DNA from 4 places in the Streptomyces sp. NPDC086549 genome. Region 2 is predicted to be linked to each of the others. Evidence: riboswitches for the same ligand, from Rfam matches in the RefSeq annotation. Region 2 holds a riboswitch; each other region holds the start of a gene.

Region 1 (4,222 bases), on a different contig from region 2:
CCGGCAAGGAACTGATCGTCATCGGCGCCGGCCAGTCGGCGCTGGAGACGGCGGCACTGGCGGCGGAGGCGGGCGCACAGGTGCGCGTGGTCTCGCGCGGTCACGGCAAGGTCGCCTTCGGCGCCCCGCCCTGGAACCAGCCGAAGCTGTGCCCGGTATCTCCCTTCGGCCGGGCCTGGTCCCTGTGGGCCCTCAGCTACTACCCCCACCCCTACCGCTACCTTCCGGCCCAGGTCCGCCACTACCTGGTACGCCGGGTCCTCGGCCCGCTCGGCGCCTGGTGGCTGCGCGACCGCTTCGAGGGCAAGGTGCAGGTCGAGGAGGTCGGCGCGGTGGTGGGCGCGGACGCCTCCGACGGCAGCCCGGTCCTCACGGTCCGCACCCACGCGGGCGGTACCACCCGGCTCTCCGCCGACCACATCATCGCGGCCACCGGCTACCGCGTGAACATCGCGGCCATGGATTTCCTGGGCCACGGACTGCGCACCCAGCTCACGGTGAGCCGCGGCGCCGCGAAGCTCGGCGCCGGCTACGTCTCCTCGGTCCCCGGCCTCTACTTCACCGGCCTCCCGGCCGCCGCGTCCTACGGCCCGGTGATGCGCTTCGTCTGCGGCACGGAGTTCGCCTCCCCGCGGCTGGCGAAGCACCTGGTGGCGGCACACGGCTGACATCCGTCCGGGCCGCCGGCCCAGGCCCTGGGTGTATTGATCACGAGCGTTGTCGACAGCCGCGGGGCTTGATCATGGCGAAGACCACGATGGGGAGGGAAGACGGGGAGGGAAGGAGCCCGCGGGCACCACTTGGGGCTGAGTGAGGCGGCCGGACGGGGGTGAGTCGGAGCGGCGTGGTGTCCGTATTCTCTGATCATGGCCGCTCCCCCCGCTTATACACTCATCGCCACCGACCTGGACGGGACGCTGCTGCGCGGTGACGACACCCTCTCCGACCGGTCCCGCGCGGCGCTCGCGCGGGCGGTGGAGGCCGGCGCGCAGCACCTCGTGGTGACGGGGCGCCCGGCGCCGAGAGTGCGGCCGCTGCTGGAGGACCTCGGCGGCAAGGGGCTCGCGGTGTGCGGGCAGGGCGCGCAGTTGTACGACGCCGGCGCGGACCGTCTGCTGTGGTCGGTCACTTTGGACCGGGAGCTCGCCGAGACCGCGCTCGGCAAGATCGAGGCCGAGGTGGGACAGGTGTTCGCGGCCGTCGACCAGGACGGAGTGGATGGGCTCACGCTCATCGAGCCCGGGTACCTGATGCCCCATCCGACCCTGCCCGCCGTACGGGTCCGGCGGCGCGACGACCTCTGGTGCGAACCCATCAGCAAGGTCCTGCTCCGCCATCAGTCCTTGTCCGACGACGAGTTGGCGGACGCGGCGCGCGGAGTCGTGGGTTCGCTGGCGACGGTCACCATGTCGGGGCCAGGGACCGTCGAGCTCCAGCCGTGCGGCATCACCAAGGCCACGGGCCTGGCGCTGGCCGCCGAACACCTCGGTCTGAGCCGTGAACAGGCCCTCGCCTTCGGGGACATGCCCAACGACATCCCGATGTTCCGGTGGGCCGCCCACGGAGTGGCGATGGCCAACGCCCACCCCGAACTGAGGGCGGTCGCCGACGAGGTCACCTTGTCGAACGAGGACGACGGCATCGCCGTCGTCCTCGAGAGACTCTTCGCCTGACCCGCGTCAGTCAGGGCCTGTCAGTAGGCGCTGTTGACGTTGTCCATGGAGCCGTACCGCGCGGCCGCGTAGTTGCACGCGGCCGTGATGTTCGCGACCGGGTCGTAGATGTCGAAGGACGTTCCGGCCACGTGGTACGCGTTGAACGTCGGGTCGATGACCTGGAGCAGGCCCTTGGACGGGATGCCCTTGACCGCGTTGGAGTCCCACAGGTTGATGGCCCGCGGGTTGCCCGAGGACTCACGCATGATGTTGCGGTAGATGCCGTTGTAGGTGCCCGGAATGTGCTTCTCCGCCATGATCGCGAGGGACTCGCGGATCCAGCCGTCGAGGTTGTTCGGGTACCCGGCCAAGGTCGTGGCGGGCGTGGTGGCCGTGGTGGCCGTCGGGGCGGCCGAGGCGGTGGTCGCGCAGACCAGCGGGACGGCGAGCACCGTGACACCGGTGCCGGCGAAGGCGAGCTTGCGGATGAGGCGGGACGTGCGGGTGCTGATGTGCTGAGCGGCAGCAGGCATGGCGAAGTTCCTCTCCGTCGCCTGCGAGGTGAGCTGTCGGGTTCGGGCGGGGAGGTGCCCGGCCGTGCCTCCGTGAGGCGGCACGACTTCACCCCTAGCCGTTCCGTGCGACGTGTGTCGTCCGGCCCGGCGACTTACCTGGTTCCCCCGCTCCTGCCTACGCGAATGAGTTCGTCGATGGGTTACGTCGGGCGGCGGCAGGATTAGGCGTCCGCCTGACAGGCTCGGAAGCTATGCGAGAGCACATGTCGGGAACAAGTACCTGATTCACAGAACGCACCATTTGACCTTGGTCTGATACGTATGAGGTACTTGATCCTTTGCGGGTGCCAAGCCTCAACTGACTTACGGGCAAAGGGTGGAACGGGTGTCGGGGGTGCGGTGCGCCATCGGGGCCACGTGACCCAACTCACGGAATAACAATCGCGGCGAAACGGACATGCAGGTCACGGCGGATCCGGTCGGTTCCGGGAGGTCGACCGCCGGATCGGGTGGTGGGCCGTGGTCGGGGCGGCCCTCGTTCGGCCAGACGGAGGACCGTGTCCGATGGATCGGGTACGTGGATCAGGTGTGGGCACCGGGTACATGGAGACCGGGTATATAGGAACGAAAAGTGTCACATCGTGGTGAATCTATAAATATCGAACCATATCTCCTGATCATGAACATACCGGTCGTGATCCGATACCGCCTGGGCTGTAACCGTGGGCGCTATCGGTGATCGAAACCTGACCGGATACGCTGACTTGAGTGATGGCAGCGACCTATCGACAAACCGTGTAATCGCCAGCAGACACCAGCAGACAGGAGACCCCACGTGACCGTCGTCGGGCCGTTCGGGCTGAGCGTGCGGGACCAGGCTCTGGAAGCCGATGTCCAGGCCGGAATGGCCGCTGTCGAGGAAGGCTTGCTCGAAGCCACCAAGAGCGAGGTCCCGTTCATCACGGAGGCCGCGCAGCACCTCGTGAGGGCGGGCGGGAAGCGGTTCCGGCCGCTGCTCGTGATGCTCGCGGCGCAGTTCGGTGACCCGTACGCGCCGGGTGTCGTGCCCTCGGCCGTGGTCGTCGAGCTGACGCACCTCGCGACGCTGTACCACGACGACGTGATGGACGAGGCGGCGGTACGCCGCGGGGTGGACAGCGCGAACACCCGTTGGGGCAACTCGGTCGCCGTCCTCACGGGTGACTTCCTGTTCGCCCGCGCCTCGCAGATCCTCGCCGACCTCGGCCCCGAGGCGGTGCGGGTCCAGGCCCTCGCGTTCGAGCGGCTGGTCACCGGACAGATCCTGGAGACGGCGGGGCCGTCGGACGGCCGGGATCCGGTCGAGCACTACCTGGACGTGCTGGGCGGCAAGACGGGGTCGCTGGTGGCCGTGTCGTGCCGGTTCGGGGCGATGATGTCGGGGGCCGACGAGACGGTCGTCGACGTGCTGACCCAGTACGGCGAACGGCTCGGCGTCGCCTTCCAGCTGGCGGACGACGTGCTCGACATCGCGTCCGACTCGCACGAGTCCGGGAAGACGCCGGGCACCGATCTGCGGGAGGGCATCCCGACGCTTCCGGTGCTGCGGCTGCGGGAGCGGGCGGCGCGGCTGGGGCTGGCCGAGGACATCGCGCTCTGCGAGCTCCTCGACTCCGACCTGACCGACGACGCCCGCCACGCCGAGGCGCTGGCCGGCCTGCGGGCGCATCCGGCGCTGGAGCAGGCCCGGCGCGACACCGTGCGCTACGCGGAGGACGCGCGGGCGGCACTGGCCCCGCTGCCGGAGTGCGACTCGAAGGCCGCGCTGGTCGAGCTGTGCGACGCGGTGGTGCACCGGGCCGGGTAGTTCCCGGGCGAGGGCCGTGTGGTGCCCGAGCGGAAGGCCGGGTGGTGCCCGTGCGAAGGCCCGGGTAGTTCCCGAGCGGAAGGCCGGGTGGTGCCCGTGCGCCGGACCGGGTGGTGTCCGTGCGCCGGATCGAGCGTTGCCTGGCCGTTGGGCCGGTCGGTTCCCGGCCGACGGCGTGACGCACGTCTCATTTCTGGACTGAGTCT
Region 2 (4,222 bases):
CCGCGTCCTCGCCCTGGAGCGCGTCGGCGACCGAGCCGAAGATCTCCTCCAGCTGCCGCACCTGCTCGGGGCTGAGGTGGTCGAAGAGGGAGGCGCGTACGGTCGCCACGTGACCCGGTGCCGCACGTTCCAGAACGGCCATCCCGTCGTCGGTCAGCGCGGCGGTGCTGCCCCGCTTGTCGGTCGGGCACCCCTCACGCCGTACCAGGCCGTCCTTCTCCAGCCGGGTCACGGCGTACGTCAGCCGACTCCGGGTGATCTTCGACTTCTCCGCGAGGTCGGTCATGCGCAGCTTGTGCTCCGGCGCCTCGGAGAGGTTGGCCAGGATGGAGTAGTACAGGTGCGGCATACCGGTGTCCTGCTGGAGCTGCCGGTCGATCGCGTCCTCCAGGAGCAGGCTGCCGGCCATGTAGGCGCGCCAGGCGCTCTGCTCCTCGGGGGTGAGCCAGCGGGTCGTCATGCCGCCAGTGTAAGTTTGTTTCAAACTTGAACCAAGACCGCACGTCAGTCCTCGTCCATCAGTCCCCCTCCATCAGTCCTCGTCCGTCAGCCTTCGTCAAGGAGAGCGCGTCGATGCCGTACCCGTACGTCCTGTTGTCCGCCGCCGTCTCCCTCGACGGCTACCTGGACGACACCGGCCCCGAGCGGCTCCTGCTCTCCAGCCCGGCCGACTTCGACCGGGTCGACGAGGTGCGCGCGTCGGTCGACGCGATCCTGGTCGGCGCCGGCACGATCCGCGCCGACAATCCGCGCCTCCTGGTCAACTCGCCCGAGCGGCGGGCCGCCCGCCTGGCCGCAGGCCGGCCCGAGTACCCCCTCAAGGTCACCGTCAGCGGCTCCGGCGATCTGGACCCGGACGCGAAGTTCTGGCACACGGGCGGCGAGAAGGTCCTCTACACGACGGAGAAGGGCGCCGAACGCGCACGGGGACTCGGCCTCGCCGCCGACATCGTCCCGCTGGGCCCCGACCTCGACTGGCGAGCACTGCTCACGCACCTGTACGCGGAGCGCGGGGTGCGCCGCCTGATGGTCGAGGGCGGCGGCACCATCCACACCCAGCTGCTGCGCCAAGGCCTCGCCGACGAACTCCAGCTGGTCCTCGCCCCGCTCTTCGTGGGGGATCCGGGGGCGCCCCGGCTGTTCGGCCCCGGGGGCTACCAGGGCGGGCGGCTGCGGCTCGCGGAGACGCGCCGCATCGAGGACGTCGTGCTGATGCGCTACGAGCCGACAGCGCCCGGCACCGGGGCGTCGGTCACCGCGGCGGACCGGCACTGGATGCGCATCGCCTGCGAGCTGGCGGCGCTGTGCCCGCCCTCGGAGACGGCGTTCAGCGTGGGCGCGGTCGTGGTCGCCGCGGACGGGACCGAGCTGGCGCGGGGCCACTCGCGGGAGGGCGACGACCCGGTCGTGCACGCCGAGGAGGCGGCGCTGGCCAAGATCGACCCGGCCGACCCGAGGCTGGCCGCCGCCACGGTGTACAGCAGCCTGGAGCCCTGCGCCCGGCGGGCCTCGCGGCCCGCTCCCTGCGCGCGGCTGATCCTGGAGGCGGGGGTACGGCGGGTGGTCACCGCATGGCGGGAGCCGGACACGTTCGTGGCGGGGGCCGACGGCAGCGGGCTGCTGGCGGGCCAGGGCGTCGACGTCGTCGTACTGCCCGAGTACGAGGGCCGGGCCAAGGCGCCGAACCGCCATCTGCTGGCCCGCGAATAAACCCGTGCACTTGCACCCCTGAGCATGGCGTATGCTTAAGGCACACCGACGCGGGGTGGAGCAGCTCGGTAGCTCGCTGGGCTCATAACCCAGAGGTCGCAGGTTCAAATCCTGTCCCCGCTACTCAAGGCTCAGGGCCGGAATCCAGTACACGGATTCCGGCCCTGAGTGTTTGCTGTGTTTTCTGTGTGTTCCGTGAACCAGCCCGTGGACCGGCCCGTGAACCAGTCCGAATATCACGAAGAGTGACCGGATGGCAGCCCTCCGCGTAACATCCGAGTCACCATCAAAACCGCGGTGACTCATGTACCGCGGTCAACTCGCCCGTTTTTCGCCGGTCATGGCGTGTAAGTCCCGCACGAAAAACATTAACGATCAAGCAGAACAGCTTGGAATCTGACACGGGGGTCTATTAACGTTCGATAACGCAGCGCGGTCGTCCCAGCCGTCACAAGAGTCGGCTCCGTGCGCACGCGCCGAATCCCGCGAGGGAACCGGGGAACCACCACCTTGGGGTGAATCACGCGGAAGCCGCCGTGGAGCAACGGCCGGTATACGCGCGTAGGAGACCTTCCTGCTCCGAACCCGTCAGCTAACCCGGTAGGCGGCGGAAGGAAAGGAGTGCGCCCGCGTGGCGTCCAACCGGCCTGCCCCCACAGCCCCGTTCGTGCCGAGTGAGCACACCGAGACCTTCGGTTACGGCAGCTACCGCACCGACGAGGGCCCCTGGGAGGAATGGAACCCCACCGAGGAGTCCATCAGCCCGGTACGCGGCCGGCACCGCGTCGCCAAGCAGCGCGGCGGCGGCGGACTCGCCCGCAGCTCCACGGTCCTGGGCGTCGGCGTCATAGCCGCCGTCGGCGCGGGCGGCATGGCCAGCGCCAACACCGGCAAGCCGCCGGTGTCCATCTCCATGCCCGACCTGCCCTCCGTCGGCTCCCTGCTCGGCGACGACGCCTCCTCGGACGCCCCCAAGGGCTCCGCCACCCCCCTCAGCAACGTCGGCATGACCTCCGCCGACAGCGCCCAGGGCGCCTCCGACGCCGGTGAGGCGCTGCGCAACCGCATCATGGCCCAGGCCGAGAGGCAGCAGGGCCAGGTCGACAGCAAGGCCGCCGCCGCTGTCGTGGCCGCCGCCGACAAGCAGGTCGCCGACGCGGCCGCCAAGGCGGAGAAGGCCGCCGCGGCCAAGGCCGCCGACAGCAAGGCGGCGGCGGAGGCCGCGGCCAAGAAGAAGGCCGAGGCCGAGCGGCTGGCCCGGCTGGCCAAGCAGTACACGCTGCCGACCTCCTCGTACACGATCACCTCGACCTTCGGTGAGGCCGGCGCCATGTGGTCGTCCGGCTACCACACCGGCCTCGACTTCGCCGCGCCCACGGGCACGCTCATCAAGGCCATTCACAGCGGCACGATCACCGAGGCGGGCTGGGCAGGCTCCTACGGCTACCGCACGATCCTCACCCTCGACGACGGCACCGAGCTGTGGTTCTGCCACCAGTCCTCGATCAGCGTCTCGGTCGGGCAGAAGGTCGGCACCGGCGACGTCATCGGCCGCGTGGGCGCCACCGGCAACGTCACCGGCCCGCACCTGCACCTGGAGGTCCACCCCGGCGGCCAGGCCACCGGCATCGACCCGATGACGTGGCTCCGCAGCAGGGGCGTCAACCCCTGAGACACCTCTTCGATCCCCGGCAGTCCTGACGACACCCCCCCGACGTCAGGGCTGCCGGTCAGGTGTTTACGGGATCTTTGCGGGTGCGTCCGGAATCTTCCGTTCTGCTGTGGCCGTTGTCACAGAACATGACTTCCCTTCGTAAACTCGGCTCCTCCGACCTCGAGGTCTTCCCGCTCGCCCTCGGCGGCAACGTCTTCGGGTGGACCGCCGACGAGGCCTCCTCCTTCGCCGTCCTGGACGCCTACGCGGCCGCCGGCGGCAATTTCGTCGACACCGCGGACTCCTACTCGGCGTGGGTCGAGGGCCACACGGGCGGCGAGTCCGAGACGATCGTCGGCAAGTGGACCAAGGCCCGCGGCAACCGTTCCGACGTGGTGATCGCGACCAAGGTGAGCCAGCACCCCGATTTCCAGGGCCTGTCCGCCGCGAACATCAGGGCCGCGGCCGACGCCTCCCTCCGCCGCCTGGACACCGACTACATCGATCTCTACTACACCCACTTCGACAAGCCCGAAGTGCCGGTCGAGGAGATCATCGGCGCGCTGGACGAGCTGGTGAAGGCGGGCAAGGTACGGCACATTGCCGCCTCCAACATCACCCCGGAGCGCCTCCAGGCCTCCCTGGACTTCTCCGACCGCGAGGGCCTGGCGCGGTACGTGGCGCTCCAGCCGCACTACAACCTCGTCTCCCGCGACACCTACGAGGGCCCCCTGCAGGACGTCGTCATCCGCAGCGGCCTCGCGGCCGTCCCGTACTTCGCCCTGGCCGCCGGCTTCCTCACGGGCAAGTACCGGCCCGGTACGACGGTGGACAGCGCGCGTGCCCAGGGCGCCGCGA
Region 3 (4,222 bases), on a different contig from region 2:
TGCCAAGGAGGCCCTGGCCGACCAGCGGCTGTCGAAGAACCCGGCGCATCACGATGAGCCCGCGCACGCCAAGGGCAAGACCGGCATCCCCGGCGAGCGCAAGGCCGAGCTGATGACGCATCTGCTCAACATCGACCCGCCGGACCACACCCGGCTGCGCCGGCTGGTCAGCAAGGCGTTCACGCCCCGCCGGGTCGCCGAGTTCGGCTCGCGCGTGCAGGAACTGACCGACCAGCTCATCGACCGGTTCGCGGGTGAAGGGTCCGCGGACCTCATCCACGAGTTCGCCTTCCCCCTTCCCATCTACGCCATCTGCGACATGCTCGGCGTTCCGCGCGAGGACCAGGACGACTTCCGGGACTGGGCGGGGATGATGATCCGGCACGGGGGAGGACCGCGGGGCGGGGTCGCGCGCTCCGTCAAGAAGATGCGGGGCTATCTCGCCGAGCTCATCCACAAGAAGCGCGAGGCCCTGCCCGACAGCCCCGCCCCCGGCGAGGACCTCATCTCCGGGCTCATCCGCTCCTCCGACCACGGTGAGCACCTCACCGAGAACGAGGCCGCGGCCATGGCCTTCATCCTGCTGTTCGCCGGGTTCGAGACGACCGTCAACCTCATCGGCAACGGCACCTATGCCCTCCTCACCCATCCCGAGCAGCGACACCGCCTCCAGGCGTCCCTCGCCCGCCACGAACGGGACCTCCTGGAGACCGGCGTGGAGGAACTCCTGCGCTACGACGGCCCGGTCGAGCTGGCCACCTGGCGGTTCGCCACCGAGCCGCTCACCATCGGCGGGCAGGACATCGCACCTGGCGACCCCGTCCTCGTCGTCCTCGCGGCCGCCGACCGGGACCCGGAGAGATTCGCCGACCCGGACGTCCTCGACCTGGGACGGCGTGACAACCAACACCTCGGATACGGCCACGGCATCCACTACTGCCTCGGTGCTCCGCTCGCCCGCCTTGAGGGCCAGACCGCGCTCGCCACCCTCCTCACCCGCCTGCCCGACCTCCGACTCGCGGTGGATCCGGCCGATTTGCGGTGGCGCGGCGGGCTCATCATGCGTGGACTGCGCACCTTGCCCGTGGAGTTCACACCCGTCCGGTAATCGACCGGAGTGGGATATTCCGCGGACCGGCCGCATATCACCCGAGGTGCCCGCCCGGGGCAGGAAGATGACAGACGCTCAACACCGTGATCTTCACGTGATCTGCGCGGCATTAACTTGTGACAAGTGATCGTCTGCCGATACGTTCACTGATCAGCGCGGCACGTCGGCTTCATGTACCGCGCGGGTCACCGCTGTCGCACGAAAGGCTTCCGCATGATTTCCGGGAACGGTCGTCACCGTCGCCCCCGTCAGGCTCCGGCCCTCCTCGTCGCGGCCGGAGTGGCCGGCTCCGCCATCGCCATCCCGCTGCTCGGCGCGGCGAGCGCCAACGCGGCCGACGGCACCACATGGGACAAGGTGGCCGAGTGCGAGAGCGGCGGCTCCTGGAGTGCCGACACCGGAAACGGGTACTACGGCGGCCTGCAGATGTCCCAGGACGACTGGGACAAGTACGGCGGCCTCGACTACGCCTCCAGCCCCGACGAGGCCAGTCGCTCGCAGCAGATAGCCGTCGCCGAGAAGATCCTGGACGACCAGGGCACCACCCCCTGGGCCACCTGCGCACTGCTCTCCGGGCTCACCTCGGACTCCGGGTCGGTCGACGTCGACCCGGGTGTCGGGTCATCCGGATCGTCCGACTCCGGTGACTCGTCCGGCTCCTCCGATTCGTCGGATTCCTCCGGCTCGTCCGACTCGTCTCACTCGTCCTCGGGGTCGGACTCCTCGTCGAAGGGCTCCTCCTCGTCGAAGGCCGGTGCGGGCAAGGGTGCCGACGCGAAGCACGGGTCCAAGGGCTCTGCCGATTCCAGCAAGTCGGACAAGTCGGAATCTTCCGGTTCGAACGGCTCGCAGGGAAGCGGCAGCTCGCCCACAGAAACGGTCAAATCCGACGACTCGGACAACTCGTGGCAGGACGGGGGGTCTTGGAGCCTGGTCGACACCGGCGCGATCGGCGGTGGCCGCCACCGTGGTGTCAGTGCGGACGAAAGCGAAGCAAACGGACAGGGTGCCGAGTCGTCGGGCCGTCACGCCTCGCAGGGCTACACGGTTCGCGACGGCGACACCCTCGCGTCCATCGCCGACTCCCTTGGCCTCGACGGCGGATGGCGCGCGCTCTACGCCGCCAACAAGGCGGCCATCGGGGCCGACCCGAATGACATCACTCCCGGTCAGACCCTGGAACTCGGCGCCGAAAAGGGTGGAAAATAGCGGGAGTTGACGTCCCACTTCGCGCCGAATGTCTGATTTGGTGAAAGTGTGGGATGAGTCTCAGAAGCCCTGATCGTCTTTGAAATTCCCCGGATCGCGTGTCTACGGTCATGACGCTCGTCACCACGAGCCCCGGCTGTCGCAACGCCGAATCCTGCCAGCGGCTGCCCGGGAACAGTCGACGCGTAAAGCGCCGCAGGCAGGAGCGGGGGACCCAAGGTAAGTGCCGCGCCGGACAGTTGAGCCGGGGCGGCTAGGGGTGGAGCCACGCCTCCCAGCGGAGGTGTGGCCGGGCAACTCAACCGGCCCGAACCCGACAGCTCACCTCGCAGGCGTCGGTGAGGGGATCCATTCATGCTGTTTTCCGCCAAGGGCAAGCACCGTCGTCCCTCCAAGGCCAAGGCCACCCGCGCCATCGCGCTCGCCGGTGTCACCGGCGCCGCCATCGCCGCCCCGCTGATGGCCTCCGGTACCGCCTCCGCGGCCACCGCCTCCGAGTGGGACGCCGTCGCCCAGTGCGAGTCCGGCGGTAACTGGGCCATCAACACCGGAAACGGCTACTACGGCGGACTGCAGTTCTCCGCCTCGACGTGGGCCGCGTACGGCGGCGCGAAGTACGCCGGCACCGCCGACAAGGCCACCAAGGCGCAGCAGATCGAGATCGCCGAGAAGGTTCTCGCCGCGCAGGGCAAGGGTGCCTGGCCGGTCTGCGGCAAGGGCCTGTCCGGCGCTGCTTACACTGGCGGCAGCTCCTCGAACGCCTCCTCGAGCCCCTCCACGAGCAGCGGCTCCTCCGCGAGCACCGCCACCCGTTCGACCGAGCAGCAGGCCGCCACCCGCTCCGCGAAGCGCCCGGCCGCGAGCAAGACCGTCACCACCCCGACCGGCAAGAAGGTCAAGAAGGGCGACGGCGAGTACAAGGTCGTCAAGGGTGACACCCTGAGCACGATCGCCGCGAAGCACAAGGTCAAGGGCGGCTGGCAGAAGCTGTTCAAGCTGAACAAGGACATCGTCCAGGACGCGGACCTCATCTACCCGGGTCAGCAGCTGCATCTGAAGTAATACGCGGCGGGCAGCTGAACCACAGCCCCCTCACAACCGTGTCCCCCACAGTGGGGGACACGTGGGGGTCGCCCCCCGTCCCCACGGTCTCCCCGTTCCGGTGCGTTTTCCCCCGTACGCACCGGAGCGGGGTTTCTCTTTGCACCAGTGGTGCTCCACCCGTTTTCGTCCGCCCCTTTGTTCCGACCGGAAACAATGTGTACCGTCTCCCTGTCCGCGGGACGGTCGGTCGGTGGCCGATGGCCCGGGGACGGCTAGGCTCTAGTCGCAAGGCACACCAGCCCCGCACTTCCAGCGTCACATCCCAAGAAGGAGATGCTCGTGCCGTCCATCGACGTCGTCGTAGCCCGGGAAATCCTGGACTCCCGAGGCAACCCCACGGTCGAGGTCGAGGTAGGCCTCGACGACGGCAGCACGGGTCGTGCCGCCGTTCCGTCCGGCGCCTCCACCGGTGCCTTCGAGGCCATCGAGCTCCGCGACGGTGACCCGAACCGCTACCTGGGCAAGGGCGTCGAGAAGGCCGTCCTCGCCGTGATCGAGCAGATCGGCCCGGAGCTGGTCGGCTACGACGCCACCGAGCAGCGCCTGATCGACCAGGCGATGTTCGACCTGGACGCCACCGACAACAAGGGCTCGCTCGGCGCCAACGCCATCCTCGGCGTCTCCCTCGCCGTCGCCCACGCCGCCTCCGAGGCCAGCGACCTCCCCCTCTTCCGCTACCTGGGCGGCCCGAACGCGCACCTGCTGCCGGTGCCGATGATGAACATCCTGAACGGCGGCTCGCACGCCGACTCCAACGTGGACATCCAGGAGTTCATGATCGCCCCGATCGGCGCGGAG
Region 4 (4,222 bases), on a different contig from region 2:
AGAGAGCTCTGCCGGAAACGGCTCTGCCGCGAGGAGGGGTATGTCATGACCCGATCGACCGCCCGCTACGTCCTGCCCGAGTTCACCGAGCGCACCAGCACCGGTCATCGCACGCTCGATCCGTACTCGAAGCTGCTGGAGGAGCGGATCGTGTTCCTCGGCACGCCGATCGACGACACTGCGGCGAACGATGTGATGGCGCAGTTCATGCACCTCGAGCACGCCGACCCCGACCGCGGCATCTCGCTGTACCTGAACTCGCCGGGCGGCTCGTTCAGTGCGATGGCGGCGATCTACGACACGATGCGGTACATCAACTGCGACGTGGAGACGATCTGCCTGGGGCAGGCCGGCTCGTCCGCCGCGGTCCTGCTCGCCGCCGGCACGCCGGGCAAGCGGTTCGCGCTGCCGGGCGCGCGCATGCTGCTCCGGCAGCCGTCGCTGCCCGAGCCGGTGGAGGGGCAGCCGAGCGACCTCGACATCCAGGCCAGGGAGTTGGACCGGGTCCGCGTACTCCTCGAAGGAATGCTCGTTCAGCACACGGGACGCAGTCCGCAGCAGGTCCACGAGGATCTGGAGCGGGACCTGATCCTGGACGCGCGAGGCGCGCTGGAATACGGGCTGGTGGACGGGATCATCCCCAGCCGCAAGGCGTCCCGCACCGCGCCGGGCGGAAGGTGAGCCGCCGATGCTGCCTCCGGAGCTGCCGCCCCTGCCCGCCCTGACCCGGGCCGAGGGCGAACTGATCGACCGTTACCTCGACGCGGTCGACCTGCTGGGCCGGATCAACCCGGCACAGCACGGGGACACGTACCGCGGGCTGCGGGCCGCCCAGGCGCTGGTCCGTACCGCGGCGGACCTGCGTGACGCGCTGGCCCTGATGCACCAGCGGGGCGAGAGGGAACTGCACGCGGACACTCTCGCGCGGGCGATGCGGGTGCTGGACGGCGAGCGCCGCACCGCGCGGGTCACCGTCCCGCCCGTTGGCGCGGGTTGACGCACGCCCGTCCGGTGCCGATCCCGTGCGGAGTTGAAACGGCCCAAAAGGCTTACCCCCGTTCGGAGTAGTCGAGCGTCCGTTCGTGAGGCCGTCGGAGTTGCGCAACACGCCTGCCCGAGACGGACGGTGAGGTGCTTCGATGCTGGTCCGGAGGTCCTTCACCCCCTCGATCATGACTCGAACACAGCAGTGTCCACCCGAACGGGTGAGTGGTGAGTAACGCCACAAATCCCCGATTCCATTGGGTATTTCGGACACCTGTGAGTGAAGATCCCTGTCTGACGACAAGCCCCCGCCACACCGGCGGGGCGGTCCGGGCGGACGCCGAATCCTGCCGCCGCCCGGATGACCGGTCGACAGGAGTGGATCGGCAGGAGTGGAGGACCCAAGCAAGACGGGTCGCCGGAACGGATGTTCGTTCGTCTGTTTGTTCGTTCCGAGCAGCCCTTGGGGTGAAGCCGTGGCAACACGGCCGGGCAACTTCGCCAGCCCGAATCCGACAGGTCATCCTTCACAGGCGGCTGACGAAGGGTTGCGCATGACTGCGCTCAATCGTGTCCCGTCGCTCATGGCCCGGGCCGGTACGGCCTCGGCCCTCACCATCGCCGCCGTGGGCGGCTCGATCGTGGTCCCGGGTGTCGCCACCGACGCCTCGGCCGCGACGATGGCGACGAAGGCACTCCAGGTCGCGGCCTCCAAGAAGGGGTCGCCCTACAAGTGGGGCGCCACCGGGCCGCGGAGGTTCGACTGCTCCGGGCTGACGCTGTACTCGTACAAGAAGGCGGGCAAGGCCCTGCCCCGTACGGCCGCCCAGCAGTACAACAAGACGCACCACATCTCGGCCAGGAGCCGCAAGGCCGGAGACCTGGTGTTCTTCCACTCTGGCTCCAGCGTCTACCACGTCGGCATCTACGCCGGCAAAGGGAAGATCTGGCACGCCCCGAAGAGCGGGGACGTGGTGAAGCTGGAGAAGATCTGGACGAGGAGCGTCTGGTACGGCCGGGTCAGCTGACCCGCCGAGGGGGTGACGGCTCCTGCCGGGCCGCCACCCCTTCGGTTCCCGGCCCGGCCTGATGCGGTGTCACGCCAGGAGCGTCAGGACCGGTTCGACGAGCAGGGCCGCGCCCAGGGCCGTCAGCGCGACTCCGGTGCCCGTCTGCAGGACCCTGGCGGCCCGCGGCCGGCGCAGCCACCGGCCGAGACGGTCGACCAGCAGGGCCACCACCTGGAACCAGGCCAGCGCCAGCGCGCACACGATCAGCGCGAGCAGCAGCGTCCTGGGGAGCGCCGCGTGGCCCGACGGGACGAACTGCGGCAGCAGGCTCAGGAAGGTCAGTGAGGCCTTGGGGTTGAGGACGTTGGTGACGAATCCCTGCCTGAGGGGGCGCGTCTTGGCCGCCGCGGCCGCCTCGGGCTCCCCCGTGGGCCCGCGCAGCGTCCACAGGGTCCGGACGCCGAGATGGAGGACGTAGGCGCCGCCCAGCAGCTGCAGCGCGCGGAACAGCGCCGGAACGGCCACCAGCACGGTGGCGACCCCGGCGACCGCCAGCGTGGTGTGCACCAGGAGCCCTCCCGCGATGCCGAGCGCGCAGACCGCGCCGGCCTGGCGGGAGACCAACGCGTTGCGTACGACGACCGTGAAGTCCGCACCCGGCATGGCGACGAGTCCGGCCGCGATGCCGGTGAAGGCGATGAGCTGTCCATCCATGGCGTCCAGCCTGCCCGGCCGAGGCCTTCAGCAGGTATTTCGAATAGTCTGGGTAGTCCTTAAGCAATCCTTTGGGCTCGCGCCTTCAGGCACGCGCCTTCAGACAGGCACCTCCAGGCAGGCGATCCGGCCATGTACGACCCGACACGACTCGCGGCCCTCGTCGCCGTCGCGGAAGCGGGATCGATCACCCGTGCCGCGGAGCGCCTCGGCTACACGCCTCCCGCGCTCTCCCAGCAGCTGGCCAAGCTGGAACGGGAGGCGGGCACGGCGCTGCTCGTCCGCCACCACCGTGGGGCACGGCTGACGGACGCCGGTGAGCTGCTGGCGGCACGGGCCCGCCGGGTCCTCGACGAGCTGGAGCAGGCCCGGCACGAGCTGGCGCGGCTGGCCGGGGTGTCGGGCGGCGCCCTCCGGCTGGGAACCTTTCCCACCGCGGGCGTCCATCTGCTTCCGCCGGCGCTCAGCGCGTTCCGCCGGGCGCATCCGCACGTCGAGCTGTCGGTCGCGGACTACGACCCTCCGGCGGGCATGACGGCGGTGGCGGCCGGGGAGGTGGACCTGGCCCTGACGCACACGTATCACCCGGCCGAGTCCGTCCCCGTGCCGTCCTCGGTCGGCCTGGAGCCGGTCCTGGTCGAGGAGCTGGTGCTGGTGACCTCCCCGGGTCACGAACTGAGCAGCGCCTCCTCCCGGCTTCCGCTGGCCGGGCTCGCCGGGCAGCCGCTGGTCAGCATGGCGCCGCACCATGCGGCCCGGCGTGCGGTGGAGGCCCTCCTGGTCGAGGCCGGGGCCGCTCCGGCGCTGCTGGTGCCGACCCCCGGGTACGCCGTGGTGTGCGCGCTGGTGAGTGCCGGGCTCGGGGTGGCGGTCGTACCGGAGATGGTGGCCCGGACGGCGGTGACTCCGGTCGGGGTGCGCCCGCTGGAAGGGGGAGAGTTGCGGCGTACGATCTCGGTCGCGTACCGGGCCGACGGCTCGACGCCCGCCGCGGACGCCTTCCGGGCCCTGCTGCGGGGCGCGTTCGGGCGTGCGCACCAGACACAGGGGGTGTGAGTGCTACGGCTCCTGTTGTCCCGCGGCCGTGACCGGCTGGGCCGGTACTGTCCAGGGCAGTTCGATGGAGACGGTCTTGCCGCCCTCGCGGGTGGGCCGGACCCGTAGCTTGCCACCGCACTCGACGGTGAGCCAGCGGATGATGACCATGCCCCGGCCGTTGTCCTGCTGGACAGCTGCGGGGAGTCTCTTCGGGAAGCGCGGATGGCTGTCGGTGACGCCGATGCGCAGGTGTTCGTCGCGGTCGAGCGCGATGTCCACCGTGAAGGTGGGTGACTGCCCGAAGGTGTGCTGTACGGCATTGGTGGTGAGTTCGGAGACGATGAGCCGGATGGTGTCGGCCACTTCCGTGTCCGGGGGCAGGCCCCATTCCGCGAGGGTGGCGATCACGTAGGAGCGGGCGGCGGAGACCGAGGCGGGATCGCTCGGCAGAGTGATGGATGCTTCCAGATGGTCTG

Evidence for each region. A riboswitch is a leader RNA that binds a small molecule or an ion and turns the genes downstream of it on or off. The one in region 2 is predicted to bind cyclic di-AMP.
Region 1: it holds a riboswitch for cyclic di-AMP, as region 2 does, so the genes downstream of both, ACIPSA_RS40095 (transglycosylase SLT domain-containing protein) here and ACIPSA_RS24590 (M23 family metallopeptidase) in region 2, are expected to answer to the same signal.
Region 3: it holds a riboswitch for cyclic di-AMP, as region 2 does, so the genes downstream of both, ACIPSA_RS17500 (transglycosylase family protein) here and ACIPSA_RS24590 (M23 family metallopeptidase) in region 2, are expected to answer to the same signal.
Region 4: it holds a riboswitch for cyclic di-AMP, as region 2 does, so the genes downstream of both, ACIPSA_RS32390 (C40 family peptidase) here and ACIPSA_RS24590 (M23 family metallopeptidase) in region 2, are expected to answer to the same signal.

Annotation. Positions count from the first base shown of each region.
Region 1 is NZ_JBIVBS010000017.1:198,875-203,096, forward strand. Features, by position in the region: gene ACIPSA_RS40085 (FAD-dependent oxidoreductase) at 1-668, shown strand, start outside; gene ACIPSA_RS40090 (HAD family hydrolase) at 867-1,673, shown strand; gene ACIPSA_RS40095 (transglycosylase SLT domain-containing protein) at 1,694-2,188, opposite strand; cyclic di-AMP (ydaO/yuaA leader) riboswitch at 2,192-2,375, opposite strand; gene ACIPSA_RS40100 (polyprenyl synthetase family protein) at 3,006-4,016, shown strand.
Region 2 is NZ_JBIVBS010000007.1:426,224-430,445, forward strand. Features, by position in the region: gene ACIPSA_RS24575 (MarR family winged helix-turn-helix transcriptional regulator) at 1-460, opposite strand, end outside; gene ACIPSA_RS24580 (dihydrofolate reductase family protein) at 574-1,710, shown strand; tRNA gene ACIPSA_RS24585 (tRNA-Met) at 1,760-1,833, shown strand; cyclic di-AMP (ydaO/yuaA leader) riboswitch at 2,175-2,334, shown strand; gene ACIPSA_RS24590 (M23 family metallopeptidase) at 2,342-3,382, shown strand; gene ACIPSA_RS24595 (aldo/keto reductase) at 3,511-4,222, shown strand, end outside.
Region 3 is NZ_JBIVBS010000004.1:571,563-575,784, forward strand. Features, by position in the region: gene ACIPSA_RS17490 (cytochrome P450) at 1-1,108, shown strand, start outside; gene ACIPSA_RS17495 (transglycosylase family protein) at 1,325-2,320, shown strand; cyclic di-AMP (ydaO/yuaA leader) riboswitch at 2,502-2,670, shown strand; gene ACIPSA_RS17500 (transglycosylase family protein) at 2,675-3,382, shown strand; gene eno (phosphopyruvate hydratase) at 3,698-4,222, shown strand, end outside.
Region 4 is NZ_JBIVBS010000012.1:131,930-136,151, forward strand. Features, by position in the region: gene ACIPSA_RS32380 (ATP-dependent Clp protease proteolytic subunit) at 46-681, shown strand; gene ACIPSA_RS32385 (hypothetical protein) at 689-997, shown strand; cyclic di-AMP (ydaO/yuaA leader) riboswitch at 1,313-1,535, shown strand; gene ACIPSA_RS32390 (C40 family peptidase) at 1,539-2,012, shown strand; gene ACIPSA_RS32395 (LysE family translocator) at 2,082-2,708, opposite strand; gene ACIPSA_RS32400 (LysR family transcriptional regulator) at 2,841-3,764, shown strand; gene ACIPSA_RS32405 (ATP-binding protein) at 3,768-4,222, opposite strand, start outside.